One region of the Arthrobacter sp. Z5-13 genome, then DNA from elsewhere that is predicted to be linked to it. Evidence: riboswitches for the same ligand, from Rfam matches in the RefSeq annotation. Region 1 holds a riboswitch; each other region holds the start of a gene.
What was found. Region 1 has a riboswitch for cyclic di-AMP ahead of M1E02_RS16880 (M23 family metallopeptidase). Riboswitches for the same ligand answer to the same signal wherever they lie in the genome.
Positions count from the first base shown of each region.

Region 2: it holds a riboswitch for cyclic di-AMP, as region 1 does, so the genes downstream of both, M1E02_RS02795 (M23 family metallopeptidase) here and M1E02_RS16880 (M23 family metallopeptidase) in region 1, are expected to answer to the same signal.
Region 3: it holds a riboswitch for cyclic di-AMP, as region 1 does, so the genes downstream of both, M1E02_RS17475 (aggregation-promoting factor C-terminal-like domain-containing protein) here and M1E02_RS16880 (M23 family metallopeptidase) in region 1, are expected to answer to the same signal.
Region 4: it holds a riboswitch for cyclic di-AMP, as region 1 does, so the genes downstream of both, M1E02_RS03335 (LysM peptidoglycan-binding domain-containing protein) here and M1E02_RS16880 (M23 family metallopeptidase) in region 1, are expected to answer to the same signal.

Region 1 is NZ_CP096460.1:3,631,092-3,635,295, reverse strand. Features, by position in the region: gene serC (phosphoserine transaminase) at 1-341, opposite strand, end outside; gene M1E02_RS16885 (iron-dependent transcriptional repressor DtxR) at 651-1,346, shown strand; cyclic di-AMP (ydaO/yuaA leader) riboswitch at 1,498-1,708, shown strand; gene M1E02_RS16880 (M23 family metallopeptidase) at 1,712-2,539, shown strand; cyclic di-AMP (ydaO/yuaA leader) riboswitch at 2,669-2,846, shown strand; gene M1E02_RS16875 (C40 family peptidase) at 2,851-3,573, shown strand; gene M1E02_RS16870 (NlpC/P60 family protein) at 3,674-4,204, shown strand, end outside.
Region 2 is NZ_CP096460.1:589,182-593,385, forward strand. Features, by position in the region: gene M1E02_RS02785 (NAD(P)-binding domain-containing protein) at 1-115, shown strand, start outside; gene M1E02_RS02790 (formylglycine-generating enzyme family protein) at 204-986, opposite strand; gene M1E02_RS02795 (M23 family metallopeptidase) at 1,052-1,834, opposite strand; cyclic di-AMP (ydaO/yuaA leader) riboswitch at 1,839-2,038, opposite strand; gene M1E02_RS02800 (arsenic resistance protein) at 2,298-3,218, shown strand; gene M1E02_RS02805 (aminotransferase class I/II-fold pyridoxal phosphate-dependent enzyme) at 3,241-4,204, opposite strand, start outside.
Region 3 is NZ_CP096460.1:3,770,891-3,775,094, reverse strand. Features, by position in the region: gene upp (uracil phosphoribosyltransferase) at 1-195, shown strand, start outside; gene M1E02_RS17480 (HAD-IA family hydrolase) at 200-868, shown strand; gene M1E02_RS17475 (aggregation-promoting factor C-terminal-like domain-containing protein) at 890-1,642, opposite strand; cyclic di-AMP (ydaO/yuaA leader) riboswitch at 1,642-1,820, opposite strand; gene M1E02_RS17470 (sensor histidine kinase) at 1,908-3,410, opposite strand; gene M1E02_RS17465 (response regulator transcription factor) at 3,415-4,128, opposite strand.
Region 4 is NZ_CP096460.1:713,941-718,144, forward strand. Features, by position in the region: gene M1E02_RS03320 (hypothetical protein) at 1-345, opposite strand, end outside; gene M1E02_RS03325 (hypothetical protein) at 624-1,145, opposite strand; gene M1E02_RS03330 (threonine/serine dehydratase) at 1,185-2,117, shown strand; cyclic di-AMP (ydaO/yuaA leader) riboswitch at 2,250-2,428, shown strand; gene M1E02_RS03335 (LysM peptidoglycan-binding domain-containing protein) at 2,433-3,302, shown strand; gene M1E02_RS03340 (SCO4226 family nickel-binding protein) at 3,397-3,645, opposite strand; gene M1E02_RS03345 (phosphotransferase) at 3,755-4,204, shown strand, end outside.

The DNA of each region.
Region 1 (4,204 bases):
TTGGTGGCAGCGGCAAACTTCGAACCGAACTCGCCAAAGGACAGGTGCTGGGCCTTCCGTTCCACCAGCCCGAACGCGGCCACATCCCAGAATGCTGTTGAGCCGCCAACGCCGAGGATGACTTCATAGCCCTCCGGGGCCTGGAAGAACTGGCTCAGGCCTTGACGGACGGATCCGACAAGGTTCTTAACAGGTGCCTGCCGGTGGGAAGTTCCCAGCAGCGTTGCCGACGCAGCGGCCAGTGCATCCATCTGCTCCGGACGGACCTTGGAAGGGCCGGCACCGAACCGGCCATCCTTGGGCAGGAGGTTGGCGGGAATAGTGATGCTGGTGTCGCTCACAATGGCTCCAATTTTCGACTTTGGACGTAGGAGATGGCCCGGCAGGTAACGGTTGCTGCAACAAAGACTCCCGTTTATTCTGCCTGACGCAGCCCACTGACGGAATTTGGCCGTCATACTGCGGTCATGACCAACGGCGCTGCCCATTGGCGGCAAGAGATTATCCGGAGTAGTTCAAAATACGTTAAGCTGGCCTGACGTACAGCACCTGGGCCGGGTAACGTGGCGGGGGCCCTGAGGCCGCCCGAACGGTCTGGCACGAGGTACGGCTGACGGACGCAAGATACTGAGCTCGAGGAGCTGAGCTGGATGACGGATCTGATCGATACAACCGAGATGTATCTTCGGACGATTTTGGAACTTGAAGAAGAAAACATTGTGGCCCTTCGTGCCCGCATTGCGGAGCGCCTGCGTCATTCGGGGCCCACGGTCTCGCAGACCATTGGGCGGATGGAGCGGGATGGGCTTGTGGTTGTTTCGGGCGACCGGCATCTGGAGCTGACCGAAACAGGGCGGAAACGCGCCACCGAAGTTATGCGTAAGCACCGCCTGGCCGAGCGACTCCTTGCGGATGTGATCGGTCTGGACTGGGCATACGTCCACGATGAAGCATGCCGCTGGGAGCATGTAATGAGTGAGCGGGTGGAGCGCCGGATCTACGAAATGCTCAACCACCCGACTGAGTCCCCCTATGGCAACCCCATCCCGGGGCTGGCTGCACTGGGTGGGGAAGTCCAGCAGCCCTTCAGTGACGGGGCAGTCAATCTTCTGGTTGCCATGTCCAGCTACAGGGCCAACTCTAACGTCAGAATCAGCAGACTTGCTGAACCTATCCAGGTGGAGCCCGAACTCCTCGTTCAGCTTGACGAAGGTGGAATCCGGCCTGGGGCAAACATTTCACTTGAGCGCGTGGGGGAGTACATCTCAGTGCGTGTTCCGGACATCGAAGGTGCGCTGGAACTGCCGCCTGAAGTTGCGGCTCACGTGTTTGTTACGGTCAGCTGACCGTCCCTCATCAGCCGCCGTCAGGGACAGCGGGCGTACGAGCAGCCCAAATATAACGAAATTATTACTGCGCTAATTAATCACCTATAGTTGAGCACTAGCGCCGATACTAAAGCGTTACCTGATCTGAAGCCGAGCTCTGCCAGCAGATCAGGTGCACGAGTCACCTACTGGCAGAGGCGGGGGAACCACAACCGGCTGTTGAGAAACAGCCTCGGGGTGAAGTCCGCCAGCAGCAAGCACACCAACGAAGGTCCCTTTCAGGGCTCCTCTGTGCCGGAATGCTTGCATGGCGGACCGGATCTTTGCACTCTCTGATCCGAATCCGACAGCTAACTTCGCAGGCTATCCAGAGAGGAAGATCTTTGACCACCCAGAACGCCAGGGGCCGTCGCCGTGCGACAGGTCCTGCTTCGGAGCTGCGAGTATCCGAAGCTGTCGCCGCCGCTGGCCGTCCCCGAGACCCACACCGGGACGCTCGCCGCAGGCGCAGTCCGTTTCGCCAGGTCACCGAATTCGCGGGAGCCAGTGGTGTAGGGCAAAAAGCCGGCATTGCCCTGGCCGCTACGGGATTGATCCTTACAGTCACGGTTCCAGCCACGAGCCCCTTGGCGGCTACCGGAGAAGTCGGCTCCACCGGAGCTACGCTTTCAGCCTCTGTACAGCCCGAAGTCTCCGCAGCTGCGGGCGCGAAAGTCGATTTCAGCCGCAGTGCCGTATCCACCACCGGCGATCCTGACGGCAAACTCAAGCAACTCCTGAGTGCACAGTCCGCTGGCACCGTCAGCCGGGCAGCGTCTGCCGGAAGCCTTGGGTCTCCGCTAGATTCCCTCGTTACCGCGTCACCCTTCGGTTACCGCGTCAGCCCGATCACCGGCGGCTACGGAGAATTCCACCGCGGCCAGGACTTCGCGGCCCAATGCGGTACCGCCGTCCACGCAGCAGCCAGCGGCACGGTCACCTTTGCTGGCTGGCATCCCTTCGGAGGTGGAAACCGCGTGGTCATTGATCACGGCAACGGACTTGAAACCACCTACAATCACTTGTCCTCGTCCGACGTCAACGTAGGCCAGAAAGTGACCAGGGGCGACACCGTGGCGCTGAGCGGGACCACCGGCGCCTCCACCGGCTGCCACCTCCACTTCGAAGTGATGGTCAACGGCGAAGTCGTAGACCCCATGGGCTGGCTCTGACTTAGCCGATGGACTACTCTCACATTCCCGTGACATGCCGTGACCTGAATGTGACATTCAATCCAAAGTCCTGTACCGTCTAAACCACGCCAACTTTTCCGAAGTTGGCGCTCTTGAGTGGATTGCCTAACTCTGCCACCGCTCAAGGTCCGTTCGCATTACATCGTCTGGCAGAGGCGGGGGAACCAATTTTGGTCTTCGCAAGAAGACCTTGGGGTTAAGTCGCGAAGCTTCTGATGAAGCCAAGTGGCCGGGTGACTCCCATCCGAATCCGACAGCTCACCTCGTAGGCATTGGGAGAGGCTACTTTCGTGTCTTCACGCCACAATGCTGCGCGCCACCGTGCTCAATCGGTGCGCATGAACCCCTTGGGTTCCGTGTCTAAAGCCGTTGCTAACAACGCGGGAACCGTTGGTCGCCAAGCTGCTGTCATTGCAGCTGCTTCAGGGCTCATTCTTGCTGCCGGCCTGCCAGCCAATGCTGCAGAGGGCAATCCTGGAGTTGCAGCCACCGCGGAATCAGGCTCACAGTCCACCCAGATCGCGGTAACCGCCGAGCCGACCGCCAAGGTTGTTTTCGAGCGTCCATCCGTGACTACCGAGGCAGCGCCGAAGATCGAGACTGTCAAGGCACAGTCCGAAGAGCCGGCAATCGAATTGGCTGCCAGCACCGAAAAGACCGACAAGCCGGCCGCCTCATCAGCAGCTGCATCGGGCTTGGCAGCAATCGCCTACACCGGAGTCGGCAGCCCCTACCTGTGGGGCGGCACCACTCCCAGCGGCTGGGACTGCTCAGGCTTTACCCAGTGGGTTTACGCCCAAGCCGGAATCAGCATCCCCCGCACCAATGCCTGGACGTCCATGACGCCCACTTCCACTCCCGCCCCCGGTGACCTGGTCATGCAGAACGGCGGTGCCCACGTTGGTATCTACGTTGGCAACGGCATGATGATCAGCGCACTGAACCCCTCGCAGGGCACGATCCTGCACGCGGTGTCTGCAACAGGCACCTCCTCGTTTTACACCCTTCGCTAAGTAACCCGTTCGGGGCGTTCCGGCCTACCCCCAAGATGCCGGAGCGTCCATAGCCCACGGCCTGCCCCGCGGTCCGAGGAATACGAAAGAGAGAAAATTAATGACTACACGTGCAACCATTGCACGGCACCGCGCCGAGGTCACCAAGACCAACTCGCTGGCTGTCATTGCCAAGTCCGTCGGCGACAACGCCGGTGGTGTGGGCCGTCAGGCTGCGGTTATCGCTGCTGCTTCCGGCCTGGTCCTGACCAGTGGAATTGCCGCCAACGCGGCTGACACCAGCGTTCAGCGCGAATCCACCTCTGCGTCCACCCTCGAAGTGAAGTCAGCCGCTCCCGCGACCATCTCGGCTGCTTCCACCATTGCGATCTCCTACGAGAAGCCTGCTGTCTCCACGACGCCGGCTCCCGTCGTCGAAGCACCCAAGCCCGTCGTGGAGGTCCAGGAAGCCGCTCCGGCGGCACCCGCTGCCGCCAAAGTAAATGTCGCTGCTGCCGTTGAGGCTCCCGCTGCCGCCCCCGCAGCCGCAAGTGGCATGGGCGCTTCGATCGCCGCTGCCGCTTACGCACAGCTCGGCGTTGCCCAGGACTGCACCATGCTGGCGACCAACTCGCTGGCTGCTGTCGGCATC
Region 2 (4,204 bases), 1.5 Mb from region 1:
CGACGCCCCGGACACCACCCTCGAGGAGACCGAGGCGGTTTGCTGCGGCACTCCTGAGCCTGTGCTCGTGGGCTTCCCGACGGGCCTTTCCCATGGCCGCTCCGGGGACCAGTAGCCACGGTACCTATCCGGGGCCGGTCCACGTGAGCGTGGCGGCATACCCGATCCGCGCATTGACGGACAGGATTCTGCAAGGATCGGTTTCAGCTCCTAAGCGGCGTCCATCCCATTGGGAGGGGACCCCGGACAGCTGCTCTGCGCCGGTCCTCATCAGCTGACCAGCCTTGGGCGGCCTCGGCGTGCGGATCACCGACCGCGCCGCGGGCAACCCTGAAACCCACGTCCTCCAGTACAGCGTCCGGCGCGCTGCCGCGGCGCACCGATGCCCTGCAACTCCATTCCGGATCAGCCCAACCTCCACCCCGGAGGCTTCGGTAATCGCCATACCGGGCGGTATCGGCGTAGTCCCAGCACCATTCCCAAACGTTGCCGATCATGTCGAAGAGGCCAAAGCCGTTCGCTGCTTTCCCGGCAACTTCCTGAGGGCCGGCCACGTCGTCTGTTGCTGTCCAGGCGATATCTGCAAGTGCCGCGTAAACAGGGGTCCGGGTCCCTGCCCGGCAGGACCATTCCCACTCGGCCTCGGTGGGGAGGCGGAAACCGTTGGAGCTCACATCCCAGATGACCTCCCGGTCGCGAAGCCTGTACGCCCGGTTGAAGCCGGCGGCGGAGGACGCCCTGTTGCACCACCGGACGGCGTCGAACCAGGTCACCGGATGAGCCGGAGCGCTCATTAGTGAGTCTGGAGGCGGGGCATCGCTCAAGACAGTGCTCCAGATGGCCCACGTGAGCTGCGTTTGCCCTATCTGGAAGGGGTGCAATTGGACTTGGCGCGAAGATCCGGAACGGGCGTCGTGCAACTCAACTGTGCCTCCGGGAATCGCGGCGAGTGGGACAGCCCCGGCACCCACGTCTTCAAAAGTCATGTTCCCAACCTTGCACTACCGGCAAGACCTGGAACGCGAAGAGGCTCTTCTCAATCGCGTTTCCGCTACATGTAGGCGACGGGATCCACGGTCTGGTCGTTGAGCATGACCTCAAAGTGCAGGTGGCAGCCTGTGGAGTTGCCGGTTGTCCCTACGCCGGCGATCTGCCCACCCTGGGTCAGGGCCTGCCCAACGGAAACGCCGATCCTGTCGAGGTGGTTGTACGTGGTCTTCAGGCCGTTGCCGTGGTCGACGACGATCCGGTTTCCGCCGCCGTACTGGCTCCAGCCGGCCTCTGTCACGGTTCCCGCAGCTGCTGCCAGCACAGGGGTTGAACACTGTCCGGACAGGTCCATGCCCGTATGCATTTCGTCGAGCGAGCCGGTCAGCGGATTCACGCGGAAGCCGAACGGAGAAGTCACGCTCATCGAGGCCAGGGGAGCCCGCAGGGCCGGTGAAGGTGGAGCAGGCGGGGCAGGCACTGGTTCCGCAGCGGGGGCAGGTGCCGGGGCAGGTGCTGGTTCGGCTTGTGGTGCCGGGACGGAGCTCACCTGCGGGCGGTCAAAGGCCAGCGCTGATGCGGCATCTGCCGCCACCGCGGGCTGCGCCGTGGGAGAAAATACCGTTCCGGCGGCAAGGTCCTGCGCGGCTGATATCAGGCCGGGCTGGGCGTGGGCATTGGAAAGGGCAGTCAGTGCGAACATGCCCGTCACCACTGCCGCAATTCCCAACTTCCGGCCGCGATCCCGCAGGGTTGGGGTGGGGGATGAGGGCGCCCGGTGGCTGCCCTTGGCTGACATGGATGCGAAAAGGGCATGGCGATAGCCGCGTTTGTCCTGGGAAGTCAAAAGTAGGTCCTCTCGGCGCCGGCGAAATTAGCTGTCGGATTCGGACGAGTGGACTGTCCGGCCTGCCCCGGCGGACGCTCAAGGCGTGCAGCTACAGGGCCAGGCTTCACCCCAAGATGCTCAAGGCATCATCAGTGGGTTTTCCGCCCCCGCCAAGGGAAATAAAGGTTTCATGGACCGCCGGCGGGGTTTGGCGAGGCGGTCACACGCATACCAAATGAAGGTATGTGGTCCCTCTATGTAAGCAAGAAAAACCATGAGTTACAAATCCGTTACCAGAATAAGGTCACGTTTCGTCTTGCTGCAGGGTAGGATGCGGCGGCTGGGTGACGATGCTGGCTCATGCTGCTACCACCGTCGTGATCGCGACGGCGGCCCTTGGCCTACGATTGGCTGCGTGAGGATCGGAACTCTTGTCGCAGTGCTGGAAAGGCACCAGATCGGGTTCTATCTGGCCGCGATCATGGCTGGTGGAGGGGTTGGATTACTCGCCCCTGACTCGGCCGGGGCGCTGGAGTATGCAATCAATCCCGTCCTTGGCCTGCTGCTCGTCGCCGCATTTCTTGGGATCCCTTTTGCCTCGATAGGTACGGCCACCCACGATCTGCGCTTCATGTCCACAGTGCTGATACTGAATTTCGCTGTTGTGCCCGTGGTGGTGTTCGCCCTCACTCGTTTCATCGCCGGAGAGCGGGCGCTGCTGGTCGGTGTCCTCCTGGTCCTGCTGACCCCCTGCGTCGATTACGTCATTGTGTTCACCGGTCTTTCGGGAGGGGCCAGCGACCGTCTCCTTGCCGCGGCGCCGGTGCTCATGCTGGTGCAGATGCTCCTGTTGCCGCTGTACCTGATGCTTTTCGTGGGCCCGGAGATAGCAACAGCGATCGACCCTGCCCCCTTTGTTCAGGCGCTGGTGGGGCTCATCCTGGTTCCGATGGCACTCGCGGCGCTGACGCAGGCCCTGGCCCGGCGGGCGGCACTTGGGCGGGGGATCCTGGCCGTTATGCAGGCCCTGATGGTTCCGCTGATGATGGCAACCCTGGCCGTGGTTGTGGGCTCCCAGATCGTGGGAGTCCGGCAGGAGCTGGGCGTCTTGCTGGCCGTTGTTCCGCTGTATGCCGCGTTCCTGATCGTTATGGTGCCGGTGGGACTGCTTGCGGCCAGGCAGGCTCGCCTGGATGTTCCGGCCACCCGTGCCGTGGTCTTCAGCGGGGCCACCCGGAATTCATTGGTGATCCTTCCGCTGGCATTGGCTTTGCCCGGCCCGTTGGCGCTGGCTGCACTGGTGGTGGTCACGCAGACCCTTGTCGAACTCATCGGGATGGTTCTCTACGTCCGGTTTCTGCCGCTCATCATCCCTGCTGTTCAGCGGCAGCAGCTCACCTAAGCGGACTCACTGCTAAGCGGACTCACTGCCGGGCATCCTTCATCGCAGCGTCGAAGGCCGGCAGGCTTCGTTCGATCATGTCCTCGTTGGCAGTCAGGGAGATCCTGAAGAAGCCCGGCGTCTCGAAAAGCACGCCCGGCAGAACGAAGACGTCCCGGCGGGCAAGTGACGCGGTGAAGGCCTCGTCGTCGGGAATCGGGGAGGGGACGTAGAGGTAGAACGTTCCCTCCGGGCGCCAGATGCGGTATCCCATCCCGCCGAGCTCCTCCACCAGCCGGTCCCGGCGGCGCTGCAGCTGATCAATAGAAATGGAGAATCTTTCGAGCTCGGGAAGCGCATGCTGCAGCAGGGCGTTCGGGTACACCCAGCCCATGGCTACTTGCAGGCTGGTTATTGCCGGGGCCATTTCTTCCCTGTGCGGCATGGTGGGCGGCAGAGCCAGATAGCCTACGCGCTGGCCTGGGGAGAGATGCGTCTTGCCGTAGGAGTAGGCCAGGAGCGTGTGCGCATAGAACTCCACGGGGCTGTGGAAGCGCAGCCCGTCGAACACAATCCGGTTGTAGGGCTCGTCCGAGATGAGATAGATCCGGCGGCCAATCCTCAAAGAGGCGGCCTCCAGCACTTCCGCCAGCCGCAGCAGCAGTTCAGGCGGGTACACGCGCCCGGTCGGATTGTTGGGCGAATTCACGATCACAACCCGGGTCCGCTCCGTGATGGCTGCCTCGATCGCACCGAGGTCGAGGTCGAACGTGGTGGTGTTGATCGTGACCTTCACCGGTACCAGCCCTGCTTCAAGGACCAGCGGCTCATACAGGAACCAGGGCGGCAGGCTGTAGATGACTTCGTCGCCGGGATCAGCCACCGTCTTCAATGCCAACGCAATCGCCGCGAAGCCACCTGTGGTGAGGTAAATGTCCTCCGGCAGGAAAGGCACGTCCAGCAGCCGCTGCAGTGACTCCGCGGCCGCTTCCCTGGCGGCCTCGCCG
Region 3 (4,204 bases), 140 kb from region 1:
AAGCGCGGCGCTTCGGATGTCACCTGCATCTGCCTCCTTGCTGCCCCGGAAGGCCTTGCCAGGCTCGAGGAAGAACTCTCGGACGCCAACGTCACTATCGTGCTTGCTTCCATCGACGAGAAACTCAACGACAAGTCCTACATTGTGCCCGGACTGGGCGATGCGGGCGACAGGTTGTACGGGATCGCCGGATAACCTGATGAGCCTGCCCAACTACACACTGACCGCCCGCGCTGTCCTGTTCGACATGGACGGGACGCTCGTAGATTCCACCAGCATTGTGGAAAGGGTGTGGGGCGAATTCGCCGGCCGGTACCGCCTCGACTATGCCGAAATCCTACGGACCTCGCACGGCGTCCAAGCCATCGGTACCGTGCGGCGTTACGCCCCCGCCGGATCCGACGTCGAAGCCCTCACCGAGGAGCTCGGGCGGATGGAGCTGGCTGAGACGCGCGGGATCATTCCGGTGCCGGGCGCCGTGGAGCTCCTGGCGAGTCTTCCGGCCGAATCCGTGGCCCTGGTGACGTCGGCTTTCCGCGGGCTCGCTGAGGTGCGTATGGCTGCAGCCGGGCTGACTATTCCCGTCTCTGCTGTCTTCGCCGCTGACGTTACCCGGGGCAAGCCGGACCCGGAGGGCTACCTCCTGGCGGCGTCGCTCCTTGGTGTCCACCCCAGCGACGCCCTGGTGTTTGAAGACGCCCCCGCCGGGATTGCCGCCGGTGTAGCAGCGGGCATCCGGACCATCGCTGTTGGGCCCAACACCGGAGAGCTTCCCGACGGCGTCCTCCACGTCCGCGACTACTCAGCGGTGTCCGCCACAGTCAATCAGGATGCCACCGGAAAGAACGTTATTTCTTTCCGGCTTTGATCCCCGACGCTGGCTACAGGTTTAGTACCAGTTGTTGGCGTAGTGGAAGTTCAAGGCGCCGCAGGGGGAGCCGTAGCGTTCCTTGATGTAGTTCAGGCCCCAGTTGATCTGGGTCCGGAAGTTGGTCACGTAGTCAGCACCGGCAGTGGCCATCTTCTCAGCGGGAAGGGACTGCACGATTCCATAGGCGCCGCTGCTGGGGTTGGTGGCAGTGGTCTTCCAGTCCGATTCCTTGGTCCAGAGTGTCACGAGGCACTGCATTTGGTCCGCAGCCCAACCGTAGGTGGCAAGCTGACTCGCAGCGTAGGCCTGGGCTGCTGCAGGATCGTCCACCGCTACGGGTGCGGGGGCGGGCTCTGGAGCCGGTGCTGGTGCAGGTTCTGGGGCCGGGGCTGGGGCTGGGGCAGGCGCTGCCTGGGGCTCAACCGGTGCCTGCGAAGGAGCTGCCTTCGCCTCAACCAGAGACTTTTCGAAGTCGATTCGTGATTCCGCGTTGGCCGTTGTGGGAGCTTGGGCCGCGGGAGCAGCTGCCGGTGTGGCCGGCTCTGAGGCCTGCCCCGCTGCACCCACACCAATCAGTACGGCACAGGCCGAGGCGACGACAGCCAGACGATAGCCGTTGCCACCCAGGCCCGAGTTCAACCTGGAGAGGGAGAAGGGGGTTTTGGAGCCTTCCGCGCGGTGCCTTGAAATCCCATGCTTTGAGGGCTGATCCGGTGCGTTCTCAGGCTCCGGATTGTGATCAGGGCGCGTTTGTACCAAGGGTTCAGTCATGATTGCCTCTCAACGCCTGCGGAGTTAGCTGTCGGGTTCGGATGAGGTCATCCGGCCGCACGGAAAATCACGTGTCGGCTTCACCCCAAGGGCGGAATGCTGCACAAATTGCCCGGAGACTCTGGGTCCCCCGCCTCTGCCTGGTCATGCGGTATCCGGGAAGCGGCAGAGTTTGGCGTCCAACCGGAAATGCGGCCAGAACGGTAGCCGCACCCCCACGACGCTACAGGAGTTGAGGGCTTAAGTCACATTTTGGTAACAGAGATCACGACGGCGGCGTGTTGCCTTGCGCCTGAAACCTGAGCAAAAAACGTGTGCGGCCAGGGCGGGAAGTGACCTCAACACTGCCTCTGTGAGCCTCCATGATCGACTGGACGATCGACAACCCAAGGCCGCTGGATCCCTCATCTTCACTATTGCTTCCTCCAGCTCGAGTGCTCGCTCTTGAGGCATCCGCGCGGGTAAAACGGGTGAATACCTTGTCAATGAATCCGGGATCGATGCCGGGCCCATCGTCAGCCACGGAAATGACGACGCTCCCTTCACATGCGCCCACCACACCGGCCACAACAGTGGTTCCAGGCGGTGTGTGCTTCCGGGCGTTGGAAAGCAGGTTCGTCAGGACCTGCCGCAGTCCCGACGCGTCGCCGCGGACCATGACCGCACCTCGCGGCAATTCAAGCTTCCAATTTCGGTCGGGCGCCATCACCCGCTCATCACTGACCGTCTCGACCACCAGCTGGGTGAGATCCACGTCGCCGAATGGCAACTGCCGCCCTTCGTCAATGCGGGCGAGCATGAGCAGGTCTTCCACCAGTGCAGTCATTCGCTCGGACTGGCTTTGTACCCTTGCCAGGGATTTCGTCCCGTCAGGCGTCAGGTTTTCCGTCATCCTCATCAGCTCGGTGTAGCCGCGGATGGCAGTGAGAGGGGTTCGCAGTTCGTGGGAGGCATCCGCCACAAACTGTCGTACCTTGGTCTCGCTCCTTTGCCGGGACTCGAGGGCCCGGGAGACGTTATCAAGCATGAGGTTCAGAGCGTGGCCAACCCTGCCCACTTCAGTTCCGGGGTGAGCGCTCGACGGCGGGACCCGCACGGCGAGTGCCACCTCGCCGGCGTCGAGCGGTAAGCGCGAGACCTGAGTGGCCACATCAGACAACTGTTCAAGGGGCTTGAGGTTGCGGCGGATTATCGCTGTACCTGCCAGGCCGATCAGCAGTATTCCGGCGAGTGACCCCACCCCCATGGTCCACACCAGGGAATTCAGGGTGCTCTCCTTCCCAGCCAAGGGAAGGCCTGTTATCGCGACATCTCCGGAACGCGTCTGGACCGCGAGCAGCCGGTAGTCCCCATCTGCCAAAGTCCTTGTAACGGGAGTGCCATCGGTCGGCACGTCCAACAGAACATGGTTGTCGTCAGGGGAGAGCGCGGCTCTGCTGGTGTCCGAAGCCAGGAACCCGGCACTGCTGACCTGTCCATTCTGGATCCGCGCGAAGACCGTTCCCACCCCTTGTCCTGGCAAGTCCAGGGGATCGGGCCCGTTGGGGGTACCCAGTGGCGCCCTGCCCCCTTTGACGGCGTTTTTCGAGGCGAGCTGGAGATTATCGTCCAGCTGCCCCGTCAGGAACGAGTCCATGGAGGCGTAGCTGACCAGTCCTGTGGCCCCGCAAATAGCCACGAGGAGGGCCATGGCAAGAAGCACGAGCCGGGTGCGCAGATGCCAAGTTGACGGCTGGCGCCAGGTGCGGGGGACGGTCAGGGGCTGCACGTGGTCAGACCGCGGGCTTGATCACGTAGCCCGCACCGCGCATGGTGTGGATCATTGGGGGGAGTGTGGCGTCGACTTTCTTCCGCAGGTAGGAAATGTAAAGCTCCACAATGTTGGCCTGGCCGCCGAAATCGTAATTCCAGACGTTATCCAGGATCTGCGCCTTGCTGACAACACGTTTGGCGTTTTCCATCAGGTAGCGCAAAACTTCGAATTCGGTGGCTGTCAGCTGCAGGTCCTCGCCTCCGCGGGTTACTTCCCGCGTGTCCACTGCCAGCTCGGAAGTGTCCATGGCTGCAACGCCTGAACGCTGAACCAGCCGGTGAAGGCGCAAGAGAACCTCCTCCATGCTGAAGGGCTTGGTCACGTAGTCGTCCCCACCGGCGGCCAGGCCCGTAATGCGGTCCTGCACATCGTCCTTCGCTGTCAGGAACAGCGCCGGAACTCCTGGCGCAAACGTGCGTATCCGCTTCAACAGTTCAACGCCGTCGAAGCCTGGAAGCATGACGTCCAGAATGAGGACATCGGGACGAAAGTCCTTGGCGAGTTTGACCGCTGCAGGCCCGTCTCCTGCTATCGCTACAGACCAGCCGGACATTCTCAAACCCATGCTCATCAGTTCGGAGAGGCTTGGTTCGTCGTCCGCCACGAGGGCCCGAATAGGGGACCCGTCAGGGTGGGTGAGCTGCGGCAGATTACTGGTGTGAGTTGCTGGCATACCTAAGTTTTTGCCCTGCGGGATTGTCTGGGCTGTGCGCTTCCTGTGTGGAGCCTGTGAGTGGGTTGGTACTGCC
Region 4 (4,204 bases), 1.6 Mb from region 1:
CACTGTCATGGCGGCATTGGCGATGATGTAGTCGGAGGCGTCGCAGCCAACGGCAACCACGCCGTTGACGGTGACGCTGGAGATGCTGGCCGTGACGCTCGAAACATACACCGGGCTGGTGTTGCCGTTAGTGAAATTACCGCTCAACGCCTGTGCGGCACCGCCGGGCTGCAAGCCGGAAACGACACTGGTCTGCACAGCGGTAATAGGCACATTGGTGGCGGTGGTGGCGGTTCCCGTTCCCGAGCCTCCCGCGGACCAGAAGGCATAGGCCACGCCGGCTCCGGAAAGGAGGACGACGGCGGTGGCTGCTGCGGCGGCAGTCTTTTTCGAGTTTTTGCGCATGACGGAACTCCAAGGGCGATGAGAAGTGAATGGTTTGGAAGACTCGCGAGAATTACAGCTCCCGAAGAACCGGATGACTGAAAGATCGTGAGTGAGGCCTGGCGGGTGATGTGTTCAACCGCCTCGACAGAAGACACGCTAACAGCGGAAAAATCCGAAACTTGAGAATCTGCGAAGCCGCGGAAGATCTTGAGGAAAGATTGCCTGAGCTTGCCTTAGGCCGTGGAAATCCTGCGCAAACCCTCACGTTCACGATCCCGCAGGACCCTGAGCGGAAGTCAGTCCGAGGTGATTGGATCGTTGGGTTTCTTGAGGGATCTTGAGCGCTCCGATTCGCCGCTTTTGGAATGGGACTGGAGCCGGGACAAGAAGAGGGCTGCCAAAAGCGCTGCTGCCACATGGCTATCCACCATCAGTTCACCGGAATGTGGGGATGCAGCTTCGGGGGAGAGCTCAGGCAGCTTCCAGTCCACGCCACCATCATGTCCGTGGCGAGGCGAGACGCCGCCAGGCACGGAGCCGAAAAAGTCGAAAGCAAGGTGCAGTAGCTGTTGGATCAGCCCGCAAAACACCAGCAATGACCATCCGGAAGCCAAGAGCCCGCCCAGCAAGGTTGCGGCCAAGCTGATCAAGGCCGTCAGTGCCAGGAGAATCAACGGTCCAAGGTTCTGGCCCCCGGAGATCACGTGCGCAATTGCCCCCAGGGAGACGGTCGCGGGCCCGGCCAGCCATCCGTACCGCGGGCTCTGACGATTGAAGTCCTCTGCCACGGGAATCCCTCCTGCGCTGGGTGCAGTCATCTGCGCCTGAATCTACTGGGTGCCCCTACGATTGTCAGCATGATCAGCCGCGCAGACGTCAACGAAGCCTCCGCAAGAATCGCCGATAAGGTCCGACGCACGCCCCTGATCCAACTTGACCCGGGAACTTTCGCGGGCGACGTGTGGCTCAAATGTGAGTTCATGCAGCACACCGGCACGTTCAAGGCCAGAGGTGCTTTCAATCGCATTCTTGCCTCCAACGAACGTGGGGAGTTGAATCCCGACGTAGGTATCGTCGTCGCTTCCGGCGGGAACGCGGGACTTGCCAATGCGTATGCTGCAGGCCAGCTTGGAGTCGCTGCGTCTGTTTATGTCCCGGAGAACGCCCCGCCCGTAAAAGTCAGCAAGCTCGTGACAACAGGAGCAACCGTGGTCCAGGGCGGAGCAGAATATGCGGAAGCCTATGAGGCCGCCATCAAGTATGCCGCTGAGACCGGGGCTGTCTATTGCCATGCCTACGACCAGCCGGAGATCGCCGCGGGGGCCGGCACTGTTGGTTCTGAACTGCTGGAACAACTCAAGGACGTGGACACTGTTGTGGTGGCCGTGGGCGGCGGAGGACTGATGGCGGGAGTGGCCGCAGCGGTGGAAGGCCAGGCCAAGGTTGTGGCCGTGGAGCCTTATACAGCCCCCACTCTTTCTGCTGCGCTCCAGGCGGGGGAGCCCGTTGATGTTGCTGTCTCGGGGATAGCGGCTGACGCCCTGGGAGCACGCCGGATAGGAGAGATCGCCTTTGCCGTGGCGTCCCGTACCGGGGTAGCAAGCCTCTTGGTTTCCGACGACGACATCGTCACCGCCCGTACCTGGTTATGGGAGCACTACCGCATCATCGTGGAGCATGGCGCCGCTGCCGCATTCGCCGCGCTCCACTGTGGTGCGTACGTCCCTTCCGAAGGTGAGCGGGTCGTCGTCGTACTCTGTGGCTCCAATACAGATCCCGCCACCGTTTAGCACGTCTATTTAACGTGTCGAAAAGTTTTGTTACTGAAACGTGACATCTGGTAGGAGCAGAAGCTACTCTCTTGTGGTGCCCACGGCTCCAGCCGGGGCATTCCCGCGTCAGTATGCCGAACCCTGCCGCTGACGGGGATTCGTCCGCATTTTTTCAGCGGCAGGGACGGGGGAACCACGATTCCACTCGGACCTCTTGTCAGGTCCTAGGGGTTAAGCCGCTTTGCCCCGCCCTTTGGCGGTGTGGACCGGCCGGGTGAACTCCCATCCGAACCCGACAGCTCACCCCGCAGGCATGGGAGAGGCAAAAACACCATGTCACAAAAGTCCATTTTGGCGCGCCATCGTGCCACCCCTGCCCGCTCAACCGTCATGAGCGGGTTGTCCACTTCGGCTAAATCCCACGCTCTATCGCTGGGCAGGCCGGCACTCATCATCGCCGCCGCATCAGGCCTTCTTTTCGGAGTCGGCGCTCCTGCCCATGCTGGAGCACACGCACCGGATGGTTCTACCGGCGCCACTGTCGGTGCCGCTGCCCAGGCCCCGGCCCCGGCACCGGTACAGGCAGCAGCAGTCGCTCCCGCCCCAGCGGTTGCCCCGGCCGCTGTTCCGGCTGCAGGACGGGTCCACACAGTGGTTTCCGGCGACACGCTCGGCGCAATTTCGGCACGTTACGGCGTAAGCCTGAATTCTGTCCTGGCCGCCAACAACCTGGCCATGACGTCCATCATCTACCCCGGCAACCAGATCCGGATCCCGGCAGGGGGACAGGCAGCTGCACCCACCGTGGCGCTGGCATCGACCTCCATCAGGCCGGTTACGGCTCCGGCTCCGGCACCGGCACCCGCCCCCGCTCCGGCACCCGTTGCGGCAAGCGGCACTGGTGCAGCATTGCTCGCTTCCGCCTATGCCCAGATCGGCGCAACCCAGGATTGCACCATTCTGGTGGAGCGTGCCCTGCGGTCCATCGGCAAGAGCGTGGGAGACCTCGCACCGACCCAGTTCTTCCAGTACGGAACGGTGGTTGGAACTCCGGCACCCGGTGATCTGGTCATCACCTCCGGGCACATCGGGATCTACGCAGGCAACGGACAAGTTGTCAGCAGCGGCATGAACTATGTCAATGCCACGCTGGTCCATCCGTTGTCATGGCTCTCGGGCTATTCCTTTGTGCGGGTCGCCTAGTCCGGCCTCTACCGAAGCGCAGACAAAGGGAAGCGGCAGGTGCCGGGAGATCCGGTACCTGCCGCCCTCTGACTCCAAGAGTGTCAGCTGCGTTTCACACTTTCAGCGGCAACTCGTGAACTTCGTCTGCGCGGTGGCCTGTCCGTTCGTGGATCCGCTGTACAGCTTCGGCTGATGGGGCCTCGGACAGGCAATAAATAACGCCGGCTTCGGGGTCGGCCCAGGCGTTCTTGAAATTGACGTTTTCCTCGGCCTGGATGGCCAGATCAGCTGCATGGGCTGCCTGGAGGTCCTCCCGGCTTAGGCCCTTCATGTTGTGGTGAACATCCATAAATTCCGGCATAGCTCTCTCCTTAGGTAGGGCCTGCATGGGTTGCAGTATGGAGTTAAGGGAGACGGTAGGCCTCTGGCGTTACACGGTCAATAGCGCTCTCGTGGGGAATAATGAGCCCATGCAACCGCAGTGGAGTACCCGCATCGCCTGGCCCGATTTGCCGGGACACGTGAGGGCCGGCATCGAAGAGATCCTGGGATCTCCGGTAGAGGAATGGAGCCGCCAGCAGGGTGGGTTCTCCCCTGGCACTGCCGACAGGTTGCGAACCGCTTCGGGGCAACGGGTCTTTGTCAAAGCTGTTGGCACAGTCCTGAACGAGCATTCCCCCGCCATCCATCGGAAAGAGGCGGCCAATACCCCCGGCCTACCTCCCGAGGTACCGTCACCCGCGTTGATTGGAACGTTCGACGACGGCGAATGGGTTGCCCTCATACTGGCTGATGTTGAAGGACGTGCTCCGGATCTCCCTTGGTCCTTGGCCGAACTGACCATTGTGCTGGATGCTTTGCTGGATCTGGCCGGCACCCCGGTTCCTCAATCCCTGGCGCATCTGCCATTCCTTGAACAC